3 regions of the Streptomyces sp. NPDC058289 genome follow, and region 2 is predicted to be linked to each of the others. Evidence: riboswitches for the same ligand, from Rfam matches in the RefSeq annotation. Region 2 holds a riboswitch; each other region holds the start of a gene.

Region 1 (5,248 bases), on a different contig from region 2:
CGAGGTACGGGGACGCGGGCTGATGATCGGCATCGAGTTCGGCCGGCCGTCCTCGCTGGGCCTGCGGAGCCGCTGGAGCATGCTGCAGGCGGCGCGCAAGGGGCTGTTCGCGCAGATGGTCGTGGTGCCGCTGCTGCAGAAGCACCGGATCCTCACGCAGGTCTCCGGCGACCACCTGGAGGTGATCAAGCTGATCCCGCCGCTGATCGTGGACGAGGCGGACGTCGACCGGTTCGTCGGCGCCTTCCGCGCGGTCATGGACGAGGCCCACGGCGGCGGCGCGCTGATGTGGGACTTCGGCCGGACGCTGGTGAGGCAGGCCGTCGCGAACCGCTGACGGCCCACCTCGTGGGACGTCAGTCCAGCAGCCGGTCGCGGAGCCTGTCGAGGGTCTCGGGCGCGAGCCCGAGGCCCTCGACGAGGTAACGCTCCACGCCGCCCCACTCCTCGTCGATGGCGTCGAAGGCCGTGGTCAGATACGGGGCGCGGGCGTCGAAGAGCGGGGCGAGCAGCTCCATCACCTCGGGGGCGCGGGCCTCGGGCGCATCGCTGCCCCGGCGGACCCGGTAGCGGTTGTGCGGGGCGTTCGACTCCAGGTAGTCCGCGACGATCGCCTCCCGCTCGACGCCCAGCGCGAGCAGGGTGACCGCGATCGACAGGCCGGCCCGGTCCTTCCCGGCGGCGCAGTGCATGAGGGCCGGGACGCTGTCCTCGGCGAGCGCGTGCACCACCCGGCTGTGCTCGGCGGTGCGGGTCCGGATGATCGTCCGGTACGAACGGGACATCCGCGCGGCGGCCTTGCCCTCGCCCAGGATCTCGCGGAGCTGTGCCAGGTCCCCGTCGCGGACCATCTTCCAGAACTCCCGGCCGTCGGCCGGATCCGACAGCGGAATGCCGACGTTGCGCACGCCGGGCAGCTCCACGTCCGGACCCTCCAGCGCGTGGTCGGCGCCGTTGCGGAAGTCGAAGACGGTGTGCAGCCCGAGGGACCCGAGGAACTCCGCGTCGCTTTCGGTGGCATGCGCCAGATGTCCGCTTCGGAACAGTCGTCCCGACTTGACCCGTCGACCGTCCGTGGTCGGCAATCCGCCCACGTCGCGGAAGTTGCGCACTCCGATCAGTGTCGGCTCCTGCGGCACCAGATCGGTGTGGGGACTCTGGGGTATCGGCTGGGTCACCGGGCTCCTCCGTGTCTTCGTCGTTGATGGTGTCCGAATTACGCCACTTGGCGGCAACTTGCCCTAGCGAGAGGCGAGATCGGACACGCCCCCGTGAGCCAGATCATACGGTGACGGTGAGTGGCTGATCGCGAATGGCGAATTGCCTTGCCGGGGCGGTTGTTGAAGGTGCGGAATGGACGCAGGGTGACCGGAATTCCGGCGGCTCGTCATCTTCAAGATTCTGTTGGGGAATTCATGACTTGTTCCCTGCGGCCGGACTCGATTACGTTCGCGATCGATCCGGACGGACCGCCTAATCCTGCCACCGACCGGAAACCGCACCCGACTATTCACGCGCGTGGCAGGAGCGGGGGAACCAGGTAAGCCGCTGTTCCGGATCTCCGGTTGAGATCTTTACAACGGGACAGCTCGGGGTGAAGCCGTACATGTGCTGTTCATCGGCACAGGGGCGGCCGGACATCTCCAGTCCGAACCCGACAGCTCACCTCGCAGGCGTCGGAGAGGAATTCGACATGTCCGGAACGGGTAAGCACCGCCGTCCCAAGTCCCGCTCGATATCCCGCGGGTTCGCCGCCGCGGGCACCGGTGGCGCGGCCCTCGCGCTTCCGCTGCTCGGCGCCACCGGCGCGCACGCCGCGGGTGTCCCGGCCGCGGCGCCCGCCGCCGCTCCGGTCCAGGCCCCGCAGGCCGTGGCTCTGCAGGCCGCCGCCGCGCTCCAGGCCGCGCCGGCCGCCGCGCAGGGCGCCCCCACCGTCTACACCGTGGTGCCGGGCGACTACCTCTCCAAGATCGCCGAGCGCCAGCACCTCACCGGTGGCTGGGAGCAGCTCTACGCGGACAACCTCGAGGCCGTGGGCACCGATCCGTCGCTGATCCACCCGGGCCTCCGGCTCACGCTCGGCGCGAAGGGTGCGGCTCCGGCCGCGGCGGCCGAAGCGCCGGCCGAAACGCCGAAGCGGGCCAAGAAGTCTGCTTCCTCCCCTTCCTCCGGTTCTTCCACTTCTGGCGATTCGTCGGATTCCTCCGATGGGGCCGCCGCGCCCGCCGCCAAGGCACCCGTCGCCAAGGCGCCCGCCAAGCAGCAGGGCGGCTCCACGTCGACCGGCTTCGTCGCCCCGGTCGGCGGCGGCACCTCCACCGCGTACAAGACCGCCGGCTCCATGTGGTCCAGCGGCTACCACACCGGGGTCGACTTCGCCGCGAGCTCCGGCACCACCGTCAAGGCGGTCGGCGCGGGCACCGTCGTCTCCGCCGGGTGGAGCGGCTCGTACGGCAACGAGGTCGTCATCCGGCACGCCGACGGCAAGTACAGCCAGTACGCGCACCTCTCCCAGCTGTCCGTCTCGTCCGGCCAGAGCGTCACCGGTGGCCAGAGCATCGGGCTCTCCGGCTCCACGGGCAACTCGACCGGCCCGCACCTGCACTTCGAGATCCGCACCGGGCCCTCGTACGGCTCGGACATCGACCCGCTGGCCTACCTCCGGTCGAAGGGCGTAAGCATCTGAATCCGAGGCGCTGTCGGAGGTGCCGGTTAGGCTGCACGTTTCGACAGGGGACGGGACGGTCGTGGCATGAAGGTCAGCGCCAGGGAGCTCAACCGCTCCACCCTCGCACGGCAGTTGCTGCTGCGGCGCGAGGCGATGGGCGTCGGTGACGCGGTCCGCCGGGTGGTCGCCCTGCAGGCGCAGCACGCGGCCTCGCCCTACCTCGCGCTGTGGAACCGGCTCGCCGGTTTCGACCCGGCCGACCTCGACGCCGCCTTCACGGGGCGCGAGGTCGTCAAGTCGACGCTGATGCGGCTGACCCTGCACGCCGTGCACGCGCAGGACTACCCGCCCTTCCGGGAGGCCGTGCAGCCGTCCGTACGGGCCGCCCGGCTCGGGACCCGCTTCACGGACTCGGGGCTGACCGCCGAGGACGCCGACGCCCTCGTGCCGGAGCTGCTGGACTTCGCCGACCGGCCCCGTACGACGGCGCAGTGCGAGGCCTGGCTCGGACAGCGGCTGGGAGCGGCGCCGCAGCCCGGAGCCTGGTGGGGGTTGCGGCAGTACGCGCCGCTGCTGCACGCGCCCACCGCCGCGCCGTGGTCGTTCGGGGAGCGCCCGTCGTACGTGGCGCCCCCCAGCCGCCCGCGCACGGTACCGGCGGACCCGGAGGCGGCGGAGGAGTCCCTGCGGACGCTGGTCCTGCGCTACCTGGAAGGATTCGGGCCGGCGTCGGCGGCGGACGTGGCGCAGTTCTCGCTGGTCCAGCGGGCCAGGGTCCGCCAGGCGCTGCGCGCGCTGGAGCTCTCCGGAAGGCTCGACCGGCTGGTGGGTCCGGAGGGCGAGGAGCTCTTCGACGTCCAGGACGCACCGCGTCCGGAGGAGGACACGCCCGCGCCGCCCCGGCTGATGGCCATGTGGGACAGCGTGCTGCTGGCCTACGCCGACCGGAGCCGCGTCGTCCCGCCGCAGTACCGCAAGCTCGTCGCACGGATGAACGGCGACACCCTGGCGACCCTGCTGGTCGACGGCTACGTCGCCGGGGTGTGGCGCCCGGCCGGCGCCGGGATCGAGGCGACCGCCTTCCACCCCCTGCCGGAGGAGGTCTGGGAGGAGCTCGCAGGCGAGGCCCGGGCGCTGACGACCTTCTTGGCCGACCGCGAGCCGGAGGTCTACCGACGGTACGGCCACTGGTGGACCAAACTGCCGAGCGCCGAGACCCGGCTGCTCGTCTGAGCCGTGGGGCCGGGACCGGAGGGGGGTCCCGGTCCCACCTGGGTCGTCCGCCCGCGTTATTCCCCGGCCCCGAGGTGGCGAAGATCACGGTCCGTAAGGCCCTGGCTACGGTCGCGTAGGTCATGATCCACGGTGAAGTATGGGCTCCCGTGGCAGCGACGACGACATCCAAGACCAAGACCATTGGCTCGTACGCGGCGCTCGGGGACAGTTTCACCGAGGGCGTGGGGGACCCGGGACCGGGGGACGCCTTTCTCGGCTGGGCGGACCGGCTGGCGGTGCTCCTGGCCGACCGGCGCGAGGAGCAGCACGAGCACTCCGGCGAGTCCGCCGGTTCCGGAGGGTTCCGCTACGCGAACCTGGCCGTACGGGGCCGGCTGCTCGACCAGATCGTGGCCGAGCAGGTCCCCCGGGCCAAGGAGCTCGCGCCGGACCTGGTGACCTTCTGCGCGGGCGGCAACGACATCATCCGGCCCGGCAGCGATCCGGACGACGTGGCCGCACGGTACGAGGCGGCCGTGCGCGACCTCACCGGATCCGTCGGCCTGGTCGTGATCACCACCGGCTTCGACACGCGCGACGTGCCCGTCCTCAAGCACATGCGGGGCAAGATCGCGACGTTCAGCGCGCACGTCCGGTCGATCGCCGACCGGTACGAGTGCCCCGTGCTCGACCTCTGGTCGCTGAAATCCGTACAGGACCGGCGGGCCTGGGACGACGACCGGCTCCACCTCTCGCCCGAAGGGCACACCAGGGTCGCCCTGCGCGCCGCCCAGGTGCTCGGTCTCGACACGCCGGCCGATCCGGACCAGCCCTGGCCGCCGATGCGGCCGCGCGGGTCGGTGGACACCACCCGCGACAACATCCACTGGGCGCGCGAGCACCTCGTGCCGTGGATCGGCCGCCGGCTGCGCGGGGAGTCCTCCGGGGACCACGTGGAGGCGAAGCGGCCGGACCTGCTGCCGCTGTAGAGGTGGTGCGGGGGCGGCCGGGGGCCAGGTCGGGGCGCGTTCGCAGGCGCGTAACGGAATCCTTGGGGGGTATCACGCGTTGGGATGGTGGTAACCATCAGAACGCCCTGCCCGCACCCCCCACACTGGAGGCGCCTTGACCGGCTCCCGACCCTTGCGTCCACGGCTGCGCGAACTGCGGCCCGAAGCCTTCGGCGCGGACCCGTCCGGTGCCCGGCTGGAGCGGATCCGGCGTTCGCCGAACTTCGCGGACGGAATCTTCCAGAACCCGGCCGGGACCAGGACCAGGCCCTCCGGGTCCATGGCGGAGTTCGCCAAGATCTACTTCCACAAGGAGCAGAGGCTCCGGCGTAGCCCCGGCGCCCCCATCCCGGTC
Region 2 (5,248 bases):
TGCTTGATGGCCTCGACGATGAGGTCCAGCGCGGCGCGGTTCGACTCGAGGTTCGGCGCGAAGCCGCCCTCGTCGCCCAGACCGGTGGAGAGGCCCTTGGTGTGCAGGACCTTCTTGAGGGTGTGGTAGACCTCGGCACCCCAGCGAAGGGCCTCGGAGAAGGACTCCGCGCCGATCGGGGCGATCATGAACTCCTGGATGTCGACGTTGGAGTCGGCGTGCGACCCACCGTTCAGGATGTTCATCATCGGAACGGGCAGCAGGTGCGCGTTCGGGCCGCCGAGGTAGCGGAAGAGCGGGAGGTCGGAGGCCTCGGACGCGGCGTGCGCGACGGCGAGGGAGACACCGAGGATGGCGTTGGCGCCGAGGGAGCCCTTGTTCTCGGTGGCGTCCAGGTCGATCATCGCCTGGTCGATCAGGCGCTGCTCGGTGGCGTCGTAGCCGACGAGCTCCGGGCCGAGCTGCTCGATGACGGCGAGGACCGCCTTCTCGACGCCCTTGCCCATGTAGCGGTTGGGGTCACCGTCGCGGAGCTCTACGGCTTCGAACGCTCCGGTGGAGGCGCCGGACGGGACTGCAGCACGGCCGGTGCTGCCATCGTCGAGGCCCACCTCGACCTCGACCGTGGGATTGCCTCGGGAGTCCAGGATTTCCCGGGCTACGACGACGTCGATGGACGGCACGAGCATCTCCTTCTGGGATGTGACGCTGGGTGTGCGGTGGCATGTCAGGCCGTGGGATGGCCTTGCCGCTTAGAGCCTAACCGGCTCCGGGCACTCGGCCAGCCGACCGCCCGGGTCCTGGGACGAAAAAGGGCCTGAATGCCCCTCTTACAGGACATAGGACCCTTGATCATCGGCGATCCGGAGGGTCCGTCAGGCCGAGCGCGCCCGCACACAGCACCGCCCGGCGCGAAGGGGGTTGCGCGCCGGGCGGTGGAATTACGTGGTGGAGCTACGTGTGGAACTACTGCGCGTCGCCGAAGCGGCCACGACCGTTCTCACATGTTTCAGCTGAGGTTCAGCTTCTGACCCGGGAAGATCAGGTCGGCGTCCGAGACGATGTCCTTGTTGAGCTCGAAGAGCTTCTCCCAGCCACCGGACACGTTGTTCGCGTCGGCGATCGCACCCAGCGTGTCGCCGGACTTGACCTCGTAGGAGCCGTTGCCCGTCTTGGGGGCAGCGCTCTTGGGGGATTCGGGCGCGACGGCCGGACGCTCGGAGCGGGTGGTCGGAGCCTCGACGCGCTTGGTCTCCTTCTTCGGCTCGGCCTTCTTCTCCTGCTTCGGCGCAGCCTTCGGCTGGGTCTTCGGCTTGGAGGGGGTCTCCGCCGAGCCGCCGGTGTAGGAGGAGTTCGACAGGCCCACGCCACAGGACGGCCAGGCGCCCTTGCCCTGGCCCTTGAGGACCTTCTCGGCGATGGCTATCTGCTGCGACTTGGAGGCCTGGTTGGCCTGCGCGGCGTACGACTTGCCGCCGTACGCGGCCCACGTGGAGGACGAGAACTGCAGGCCGCCGTAGTAGCCGTTGCCCGTGTTGATGGACCAGTTGCCGCCGGACTCGCACGCGGCGACGCGGTCCCATTCACCGGCGGTCGCAGCGGAAGCGGTGCCCGCGGCCATCAGCGGCGCGGCCACGGCGACGCCGGCGACACCGGCGAGCGTGACGATGCGGACGGCCTTGGAGCCGCGACGGTGCTTGCCCTTGCCCGAAAGCAGCATGGAGTTCTCCTCACCGACGCCTACGAGGTGAGCTGTCGGGTTCGGGCGAGTGAGTGCCCGGCCGAGCGACCTAGCGCTTGGCTTAACCCCTAGCCGGCTGATGTGACCGTCTCTCAACGGCCGCTACCGGCGCCTACCTTGGTTCCCCCGCTCCTGCCTTCGGCGCTTTACGCGACGAGTGTTCCCTCCGTCCGCCGGCAGGATTCGGCGATGCGGTCGAAGGAGCCCGCGGTGGCGAGCGATTCAGAAGGTAGACAGGTCTCCCCCCGATGTTCAACGAGGAACATCGGGGGGAAGCGGTGCCTACTTGCGCTCCCCGGAAGGGTGTTTGCGCAGGTGAGGGCGGGGTTTGCGGAACCGTCCGGGCCGGACACGCCAGTTGACCTGAAGAGACACATGTCTCACTTACAGAAAACGGACAATCAGCTGGTTCCGGACGCCTTAAGTGCCCTTATTGGTGCGTTAGATCCAGGTTCTGACCGGGCTTGATCAGGTCTGCATCGCCGCCGATGACCTGCTCGTTGGCCTCGTAGAGCCCCTTCCAGCCGCCCTTCACTCCGTTGGCGTCCGCGATCGTGATGAGGCTGTCGCCCGCCTTCACGGTGTACGTCGGCTCCGACGAGGCGTCAGGCGCGGCGGGCGTCTCGACCGCCGCCTGGCCGCGGTGCTTTCCGCCGCCCTCGGTCGCGCCGGGGGTCGCCGGAGCGCTCGGGGCAGCGGAATCGCCGGGGGCGGCCGGAGTCGTCGGGGCCGTGGGATCAACCGGGTTGACCGGAATTGCCGGAATGCCTGGGTTCACCGAATTGCCAGGGTTCGTCGGGTTCGCCGAGTCCCCCGGAACCGACGGGGTCACGGGAGCCGTCGGGTCCACCGGCGCGGTCGGGTCCACGGACGGCGGCGGAGTCGTGGGGTCCGCCGGAGTGACGGGGCCCACCGGGGCGGTGGGGTCCACGGGGCTCGTGGGAGCCGTCGGGTCGCCCGGGAGCCCGGGAGGCGGTGCCTGGAGGTCCGGAGCGGGCATGACGGGCAGTTCGCCGGGCACGCCGATCGGATAGTCCGGAAGTGGCGACTCCGACGGGGCCGACGGAGCCGGGCTCTCGGGCGTCGGGGCACCGAAGTCCGTGGACGGCTTGCCCGTGCCGGTGTGGGGCACGGAGTCGTCCGGGCGGGACGGGGCGGGGGTGGCGGATCCGGAACCGCTGGGCAGACCCGGGTCCACCACGGCGGCCGGCGCGTCCTGCGTCAGACCGGCCGGCACTCCGCACAGCGGCCACGCCTGGGGGCCCTGGGAAGCCAGTACCCGTTCGGCCACGGCGATCTGCTGGGAGCGGCTGGCGAGGTCGGCGCGCTCGGCGAAGTCGAGCCCGCCGGCGTTCTTCCACTGCTCCTGGCTGAACTGCAGCCCGCCGTAGGTGCCGCCGCCGAAGTTGGCACTCCACGTGCCACCGCTCTCACACTCGGCGACCTTGTCCCATGTGGAGGTCTCCGCGGCGCTCGCGCCGGTGGCCGCGAGCAGCGGCAGGGCGAGTGCGGTGCCGGTGACTCCGGCGGTGACGACAAGTGCGGGCACTTGTCGGGGGCGTCTGTGGCGGCCGTTCCCGGAACGCATGAGGCTGCACCTTTCGCATAACGGCGGGGTAACGGCAGAACCTAGTCGCCTTCGAACGCCTGTCACAAGTTTGGGCAGTCAACTGACTTCAGGTCAGGCCGGTTTCAGGCGTTTTGGGCTGTGGATTCGGCCGTGAAGCGGACCGGGAGCGTCCGCAGCCCCCGCATGATGAGCCCGCCGCGCCAGCGCAGCTCCTCGGGAGGCACGGCCAGTTCCAGATCGGGCAGCCGCGTCAGCAGGGTCGCGAGCGCGGTCTGCCCTTCGAGCCGGGCGAGCGGGGCGCCCAGGCAGTAGTGGATGCCGTGCCCGTACCCGAGGTGCTGGTTGTCGGTCCGGGAGAGGTCCAGGGTGTCCGGTTCGGCGAACCGTTCGGGGTCCCGGTCGGCGGCCGCCAGGACCACCAGCACCGGATCCCCGGCCGCGATGTCCTGGCCGCCGAGGACGAAGGGTTCGGTGGCGAACCGCCAGGTGGCCAGCTCCACGGGGCCGTCGTAGCGCAGCAGCTCCTCCACGCCGGTGGCCAGCAGCCCGCTCTCGCCGGCGGCGAGGGACAGCTGGAGGCGTTCGCGCTGCTCCGGGTTCATGAAGAGGGAGTGGACCCCGTTGCCGATGAGGTTGACCGTGGTTTCGAACCCCGCGAACAAGAGGATGAAGGCCATCGCCGTGGCCTCTGCCTCCGTGAGGTGGTCGCCGTGGTCGCTGGCCCGGATCAGATCGGAGATCAGGTCGTCGCCGAGGTCGTCGCGCTTGCGGTGGATGAGCTCCCCGAGATAGGTGCGCATCTGCTTCACGGACCGGGCCACCCCGCCGCGCGGCCCGCCGCCGTGCCGGATCATCATGCCCGCCCAGTCGCGGAAGTCGTCCTGGTCCTCCCGCGGTACACCGAGCATCTCGCAGATGGCGTAGATGGGGAGCGGGAAGGCGAACTCGTGGATGAGGTCGGCCTCGCCCTTCTCGCAGAACTGATCAATGAGGTGGTCGGTCAGTTCCTGCACCCTCGGGGTGAACTCGGCCACCCTGCGCGGGGTGAACGCCTTCGACACCAGCCGACGCAGCCGGGTGTGGTCCGGCGGGTCGATGTTGAGGAGGTGGGTCATCAGCTCCGCCTTGCGCTCCCCCGGGATGCCGGTGCGGCCCTTGGCGTGCGCGGAGCCCTCGTGGTGGGCCGGGTTCTTGCTGAGCCGCTGGTCGGCGAGGGCGTGGCGGGCGTCGGAGTACCGGGTGACGAGCCAGGCCTCGACCCCGCTGGGGAGCGTGGTGCGGTGCACGGGTGCGTGCTCGCGCAGCCAGGCGTACGCCGGGTACGGGTCGGTCGCGAACTCCCAGTCGAACAGGGTCGGCGGTGGGGCGGATCCGTCTGCGGATCCGCCCGTGGATCCGTCCACGGACTGGTCGGCGGCGGGCTCTTCGGGGGCTGCGGGGGTCTGCTCGTGCACCCGGAGACCGTATCCCGCCCGCCACCCATCACCCCATATGGGTCAGTTGTCGCGGCTGTCCGTAGATCGGCTCTGGCTTGACCTCACGTTCCCCGGCGTTCCTACTTTCGGTTTTGTGGATGTGAGGATCTTGAAAAGCAGCTTCGCGGTGGTGGAGAGACGGGCCGAGCATGCGGTCAAGTTCTTCTACTCCCACCTCTTCTGGCACAACCCCGGAGTCCGTGATCTCTTCCCGGCCTCCTTCGAAGACATGGAGCGACAGCGGGACCGGCTCTTCGCCGCGCTCACCCATGTGATCGCCCACCTGGAGAACGAGACGCTCGTCCCCTATCTACGCGACCTCGGCCGCGACCACCGCAAGTTCCTGGCGGGGCACGAGCACTACGCGGCCGTGGGCACCAGCCTCATCGCCGCGCTCGCCGAGGCCTCCGGGTCCGCCTGGCATCCCCAGGTCGAAAAGGCCTGGTCAGAGGCGTACCAGAT
Region 3 (5,248 bases), on a different contig from region 2:
AGCGGACCAACTACTTCGAGACGATGCCGACCCACCAGCTGGAGCTCGCGCTGTGGCTGGAAGCGGACCGGATGGGCTCGCTGCTGGCCGCCCTGGACGACGAGTCCATGGAGAACCAGCGCGACGTCGTCAAGAACGAGCGCCGCCAGCGGTACGACAACGTCCCGTACGGCACGGCCTTCGAGAAGCTGACGGCCCTGGCCTACCCGGAGGGCCACCCGTACCACCACACCCCGATCGGTTCCATGGCCGATCTGGACGCCGCGTCCCTGGAGGACGCGCGCGCGTTCTTCCGTACGTACTACGCGCCCAACAACGCGGTGCTCTCGGTCGTCGGCGACATCGACCCCGAGAAGACGCTCGCCTGGGTCGAGAAGTACTTCGGCACCATCCCCGGCCACGACGGCAAGCAGCCGCCGCGTGACGGCTCGCTGCCCGAGATCATGGGCGAGCAGCTGCGCGAGGAGGTCGTCGAGGAGGTTCCCGCCCGCGCACTGATGGCGGCCTACCGCCTCCCGCACGACGGCACCCGCGAGTGCGACGCCGCCGACGTGGCGCTGACCGTCCTGGGCAGCGGAGAGTCCTCCCGGCTCCACAACCGCCTGGTGCGCCGCGACCAGAGCGCCGTCGCGGCCGGCTTCGGCATGCTGCGCCTCGCCGGCGCACCCTCGCTGGGCTGGCTGGACGTCAAGACCTCCAGCGGCGTCGAGGTGCCCGCCATCGAGGCGGCCGTGGACGAGGAGCTCGCGCGGTTCGCCGCCGAGGGCCCGACGGCCGAGGAGATGGAGCGCGCGCAGGCCCAGCTGGAGCGCGAATGGCTGGACCGGCTGAGCACGGTGGCCGGCCGCGCCGACGAACTGTGCCGCTTCGCGGTGCTGTTCGGCGACCCGCAGCTCGCCCTGACCGCCGTCCAGCGCGTCCTCGACGTCACCGCCGAGGAGGTGCAGGCCGTGGCCGCGGCCCGACTGCGCCCCGACAACCGGGCGGTGCTCGTCTACGAGCCGCTCGAAGCCAACGCAGCCGATGACATCGAAGAGACCGACGCGAGCGACGAGAACGAGGGGGCGGAGCAGTGAGCGACACCGCAGCCGACACCGCAGCCGTCACGATGACCTTCCACCCGCGCCCCGAGGCCGGCGAGCCGCAGCCGTGGGCCTTCCCGGCCCCCGAGCGCGGGGTACTGGCCAACGGCCTGACCCTGCTGCGCTGCCACCGCCCGGGCCAGCAGGTGGTCGCGGTCGAGATCAACCTCGCCGCCCCGCTCGACGCGGAGCCCGAGGGCCTCGACGGCGTGGCCACGATCATGGTGCGCGCCCTGTCCGAGGGCACCGACAAGCGCTCCGCCGAGGAGTTCGCCGCCGAGCTGGAGCGCTGCGGCGCCACCCTCGACGCGCACGCCGACCACCCCGGCCTGCGGGTCTCCCTGGAGGTCCCGGCCTCCCGCCTGCACAAGGCGCTGGGCCTGGTCGCCGAGGCGCTGCGCGCGCCGGCCTTCGCCGACGCCGAGGTCGACCGCCTGGTGCGCAACAGGCTCGACGAGATCCCGCACGAGAGCGCCAACCCGCAGCGCCGCGCCGCCAAGCAGCTCTCCAAGGAGCTCTTCCCGGCCACCCTGCGGATGTCCCGCCCGCGCCAGGGCACCGAGGAGACGGTCGCCCGCATCGACTCCGCGGCCGTACGGGCCTTCTACGAGGCCCACGTGCGCCCCGCGACCGCCACCGCGGTGGTCGTCGGCGACCTGACCGGCATCGACCTGGACGCCGTCCTGGCCGACACCCTGGGCGCGTGGACCGGCGACACCACCGCCCCGCGCCCGGTTCCGCCGATCACCGCGGACGACACGGGCCGCGTGGTCATCGTGGACCGGCCCGGCGCGGTCCAGACGCAGCTGCTGATCGGCCGCATCGGGGCGGACCGGCACGACCGGGTCTGGGCGCCCCAGGTGCTCGGTACGTACTGCCTGGGCGGCACGCTCACCTCCCGGCTGGACAAGGTGCTGCGCGAGGAGAAGGGGTACACGTACGGCGTGCGCGCCTTCGGCCAGGTGCTGCGCTCCACCGCCGACGGCAAGGGCGCCTCGATGCTCGCCATCAGCGGCTCGGTGGACACCCCCAACACCGGCCCGGCCCTGGACGACCTCTGGACGGTGCTGCGCACCCTCGCGGAGGGCGGCCTGACCGACGCCGAACGGGACGTGGCCGTGCAGAACTTGGTGGGGGTGGCCCCGCTGAAGTTCGAGACGGCCGCCTCCGTCGCGGGCACCCTCGCCGACCAGGTCGAGCAGGAGCTGCCGGACGACTACCAGGCGCAGTTGTACGCGCGGCTGGCCGAAACCGGGACGGTGGAGGCCACTTCGGCGGTCGTCAACGCCTTCCCGGTGGACCGTCTGGTCACGGTCCTGGTCGGCGACGCCTCGCAGATCGAGGAGCCGGTGCGGGCCCTCGGGATCGGCGCAGTGACCGTGGTCACCAACTGATCGTCAGTTGATCTCCGGCGGGCCGTCAACTGGCCCGCTGTTCAAGGGGCCCTGGTGGATTGTCCACCAGGGCCCTTTTTGGGCTCGATGTCCCTTTAGTGGTGTGGTTGCTTGTATGTGGTGTGGCGTACGCAACAAAAGGGCGTGTCTGTTTGGCGATTGACTGATGATCCGCCTAGCGTCGGCCGTGCTGTTCGTCAGTTGTAACCGCCGCGTCCGCGGCACCGGACAGCGATCGCCGAGTCCCCGTCAGGCGCGAGCCTGGGGAGCCGGGGACCCACTTGTGTCCCTGGGGTGAATCGGACCGCCTCGCAAGAGGGGGCCCGTAGGAGACCTTCCTGCTCCGAACCCGTCAGCTAACCCGGTAGGCGAGAGGGAAGGAAAGGATCAGCCCCTTCATGGCGTTTGGCAGTCGCGTTGCCGGCAAGCACCGTGGTTCGAGTCGTCTGAGCCGCAAGACCGCCGGATATGCCGGCATAGCCGCCCTCGCCACCACTGGTGTCGTCGGCTCCCTGGCCGGTCCCGCGTTCGCCGCGGACCAGTCCCCCTCCATCGAGGACACCGGCACCCTCAACACCATCGTGGTGGCCGACGAGCTCGCCGGTGACGTCGAGGCCCAGGCCCAGTCCCAGCAGCGGGCCGCCGAGGCCGCCGCCGCCAAGGCGCAGGCCGAGGCCGACGCCAAGCAGCGGGCCGCCGAGGCCAAGGCGAAGGCCGAAGCCCAGGCCAAGGCCGACCGCGAGGCCGCCGAGCGCGCCGCCCGCGAAGAGGAGCGCAAGCGCCTCAACACCTTCGTGTCCCCGCTCGACGACACCTACGTCAGCACCCAGTACCACGCGGGTGGCGGCATGTGGTCCTCCGGCAGCCACACGGGCATCGACTTCCACGCCGCCTCCGGCACCGAGGTGCACGCCGTGGGCCTCGGCACCGTGGTCGAGGCGGGCTACGGCGGTGCGTACGGCAACAACGTCGTCATCAAGCACGCCGACGGCACGTACACCCAGTACGGCCACATGTCCTCGCTGAGCGTCTCCGTCGGCCAGCAGGTCACCCCGGGCCAGAAGATCGGCCTGTCGGGCTCCACGGGCAACTCCAGCGGCCCGCACCTGCACTTCGAGGCCCGCACCGGCGCCGACTACGGTTCGGACATCAACCCGGTCACGTACCTGCGCTCGCACGGCGTCAACGTCTGACCCGCTGCGCTCCGCACCACACGTCTTCCGCGAAGGCCCCGGCTCTCAGAGTCGGGGCCTTCGTCGTACTTCGTGCTTCGCGGTGTGTGAATGTTTCGTATTTCCGGCCGTCCTCGGAAATTATCGTGTGTTGCAATAGAGTCGCAACGCGCACAGCCATACGAAAAAGGCGGAGGTCCGGTCTTGCGTATTCCCGCGCACACGGTATGCACAGCGGTCCGCGACGACATCGTCTCCGGGGTGTTCGGGCCCGGCGCCCGGCTGACCGAGGAGGTGCTGGCCCGCCGGTACGGGGTCTCGCGCGTCCCGGTGCGCGAGGCGCTGCGCACGCTGGAGTCCGAGGGGTTCGTGACCACCCGCCGGCACGCGGGTGCCTGCGTGGCCGAGCCGACCGAGCAGGAGGCTGCCGACCTCCTGGAGCTGCGGATGCTCCTGGAGCCCCTCGCGGCCGCCCGGGCGGCCCGGCGGCGCAGCGAGGCCCACCTCAAGGTGCTGCGCGGCCTGGTCAGGCTGGGCCAGGAGCGGGCCAGGAGGGGCCAGGGGGAGGATCTGCGCTCCCTGGGCGGCTGGTTCCACGAGACGCTCTCCCAGGCCTCGGGCAGTCCCGGGCTCATCGCGCTGCTCACCCAGATGCGTCACAAGGTGGCCTGGATGTACGTGGTGGAGGCCCCGGTGCGGCCCGTGGAGTCCTGGGCGGAGCACGGCGCGATCGTGGACGCGGTGGCCCGGGGCGACGCCGAGCGGGCCCGGGCGCTGACCGCGGCGCACGTGGACCGGGCGGCGGGCGCGCACCGGATGCGCGTGAGGACTTTGCAACCTGCCGTAAACACGGCAAGCGTTCCGCATTAACAAACGCCGTATACAAAGGGGGGATATCCGGGCCGGTTAATTCGGCCCGCGTGCCCGGCGCCCCGCGCGGCTTTTATGGCGGGAATTCCGGACGCCGGAATGGAGTGCGCCGGAATGGCGGTGCGCGCATTTCCGGCCGAGCTGGTCGGCGCATTTCCGGCCGAGCCGGTCCGGGCCCCGTCCGATCCGCGCCGATCCCCCCGCCGATCTCCGCCGATCTCCGTCCCAGCCTCGGTCGGGCCTCGTCCCGGCCCGTGCGTCGCCGCGCCGGCCGGGATCCCGAGCGGAAAGCAGCGAAGCCGTTGCCCTCGACCGTGGTGGTCGGGGGCAACGGCTTCGCCGTACAAGTCCGGCAAGTCCTGCGGGTCGAACCCGAAGGGGTCAGACGGTCTCGGGGAGCTCCTCGAGACCCTCGGCGACCAGCTTCGCGAGGCGGTCCAGTGCAGCCTCGGCGCCGTCGGCCTCGGACGAGAGGACGATCTCCTCGCCGCCCTGGGCGCCCAGGCCCAGGACCGCCAGCATGGAGGCGGCGTTGACGGGGTCGCCGCCGGCCTTCGCGATGGTCACCGGGACGCCGGAAGCGGTCGTCGCGCGGACGAAGATCGAGGCGGGACGAGCGTGCAGGCCCTCGGCCCAGCCGACGTTGACGCGGCGCTCTGCCATGGTGATGCCCTTCAGGTTCTTACGGTTGTCTAGACCAGTCTCTCACGGCGTCCGGAATGGTCGAACC

The links. A riboswitch is a leader RNA that binds a small molecule or an ion and turns the genes downstream of it on or off. The one in region 2 is predicted to bind cyclic di-AMP.
Region 1: linked by a shared signal. The riboswitch ahead of ACFVX6_RS01205 (peptidoglycan DD-metalloendopeptidase family protein) and the one ahead of ACFVX6_RS00550 (transglycosylase family protein) in region 2 are both predicted to bind cyclic di-AMP.
Region 3: linked by a shared signal. The riboswitch ahead of ACFVX6_RS13155 (M23 family metallopeptidase) and the one ahead of ACFVX6_RS00550 (transglycosylase family protein) in region 2 are both predicted to bind cyclic di-AMP.

The regions. Positions count from the first base shown of each region.
Region 1 covers NZ_JBHVYI010000002.1:63,727-68,974, reverse strand. Annotated here, with positions in the region: gene ACFVX6_RS01215 (aspartate aminotransferase family protein) at 1-337, shown strand, start outside; gene ACFVX6_RS01210 (tyrosine-protein phosphatase) at 357-1,178, opposite strand; cyclic di-AMP (ydaO/yuaA leader) riboswitch at 1,494-1,689, shown strand; gene ACFVX6_RS01205 (peptidoglycan DD-metalloendopeptidase family protein) at 1,694-2,686, shown strand; gene ACFVX6_RS01200 (winged helix DNA-binding domain-containing protein) at 2,753-3,901, shown strand; gene ACFVX6_RS01195 (SGNH/GDSL hydrolase family protein) at 4,024-4,872, shown strand; gene ACFVX6_RS01190 (MBL fold metallo-hydrolase) at 5,009-5,248, shown strand, end outside.
Region 2 covers NZ_JBHVYI010000001.1:122,823-128,070, reverse strand. Annotated here, with positions in the region: gene eno (phosphopyruvate hydratase) at 1-689, opposite strand, end outside; gene ACFVX6_RS00550 (transglycosylase family protein) at 1,010-1,720, opposite strand; cyclic di-AMP (ydaO/yuaA leader) riboswitch at 1,723-1,895, opposite strand; gene ACFVX6_RS00545 (transglycosylase family protein) at 2,172-3,290, opposite strand; gene ACFVX6_RS00540 (cytochrome P450) at 3,434-4,714, opposite strand; gene ACFVX6_RS00535 (globin domain-containing protein) at 4,887-5,248, shown strand, end outside.
Region 3 covers NZ_JBHVYI010000020.1:80,002-85,249, forward strand. Annotated here, with positions in the region: gene ACFVX6_RS13145 (M16 family metallopeptidase) at 1-1,076, shown strand, start outside; gene ACFVX6_RS13150 (M16 family metallopeptidase) at 1,109-2,476, shown strand; cyclic di-AMP (ydaO/yuaA leader) riboswitch at 2,703-2,862, shown strand; gene ACFVX6_RS13155 (M23 family metallopeptidase) at 2,875-3,669, shown strand; gene ACFVX6_RS13160 (GntR family transcriptional regulator) at 3,853-4,518, shown strand; gene ACFVX6_RS13165 (HPr family phosphocarrier protein) at 4,900-5,181, opposite strand.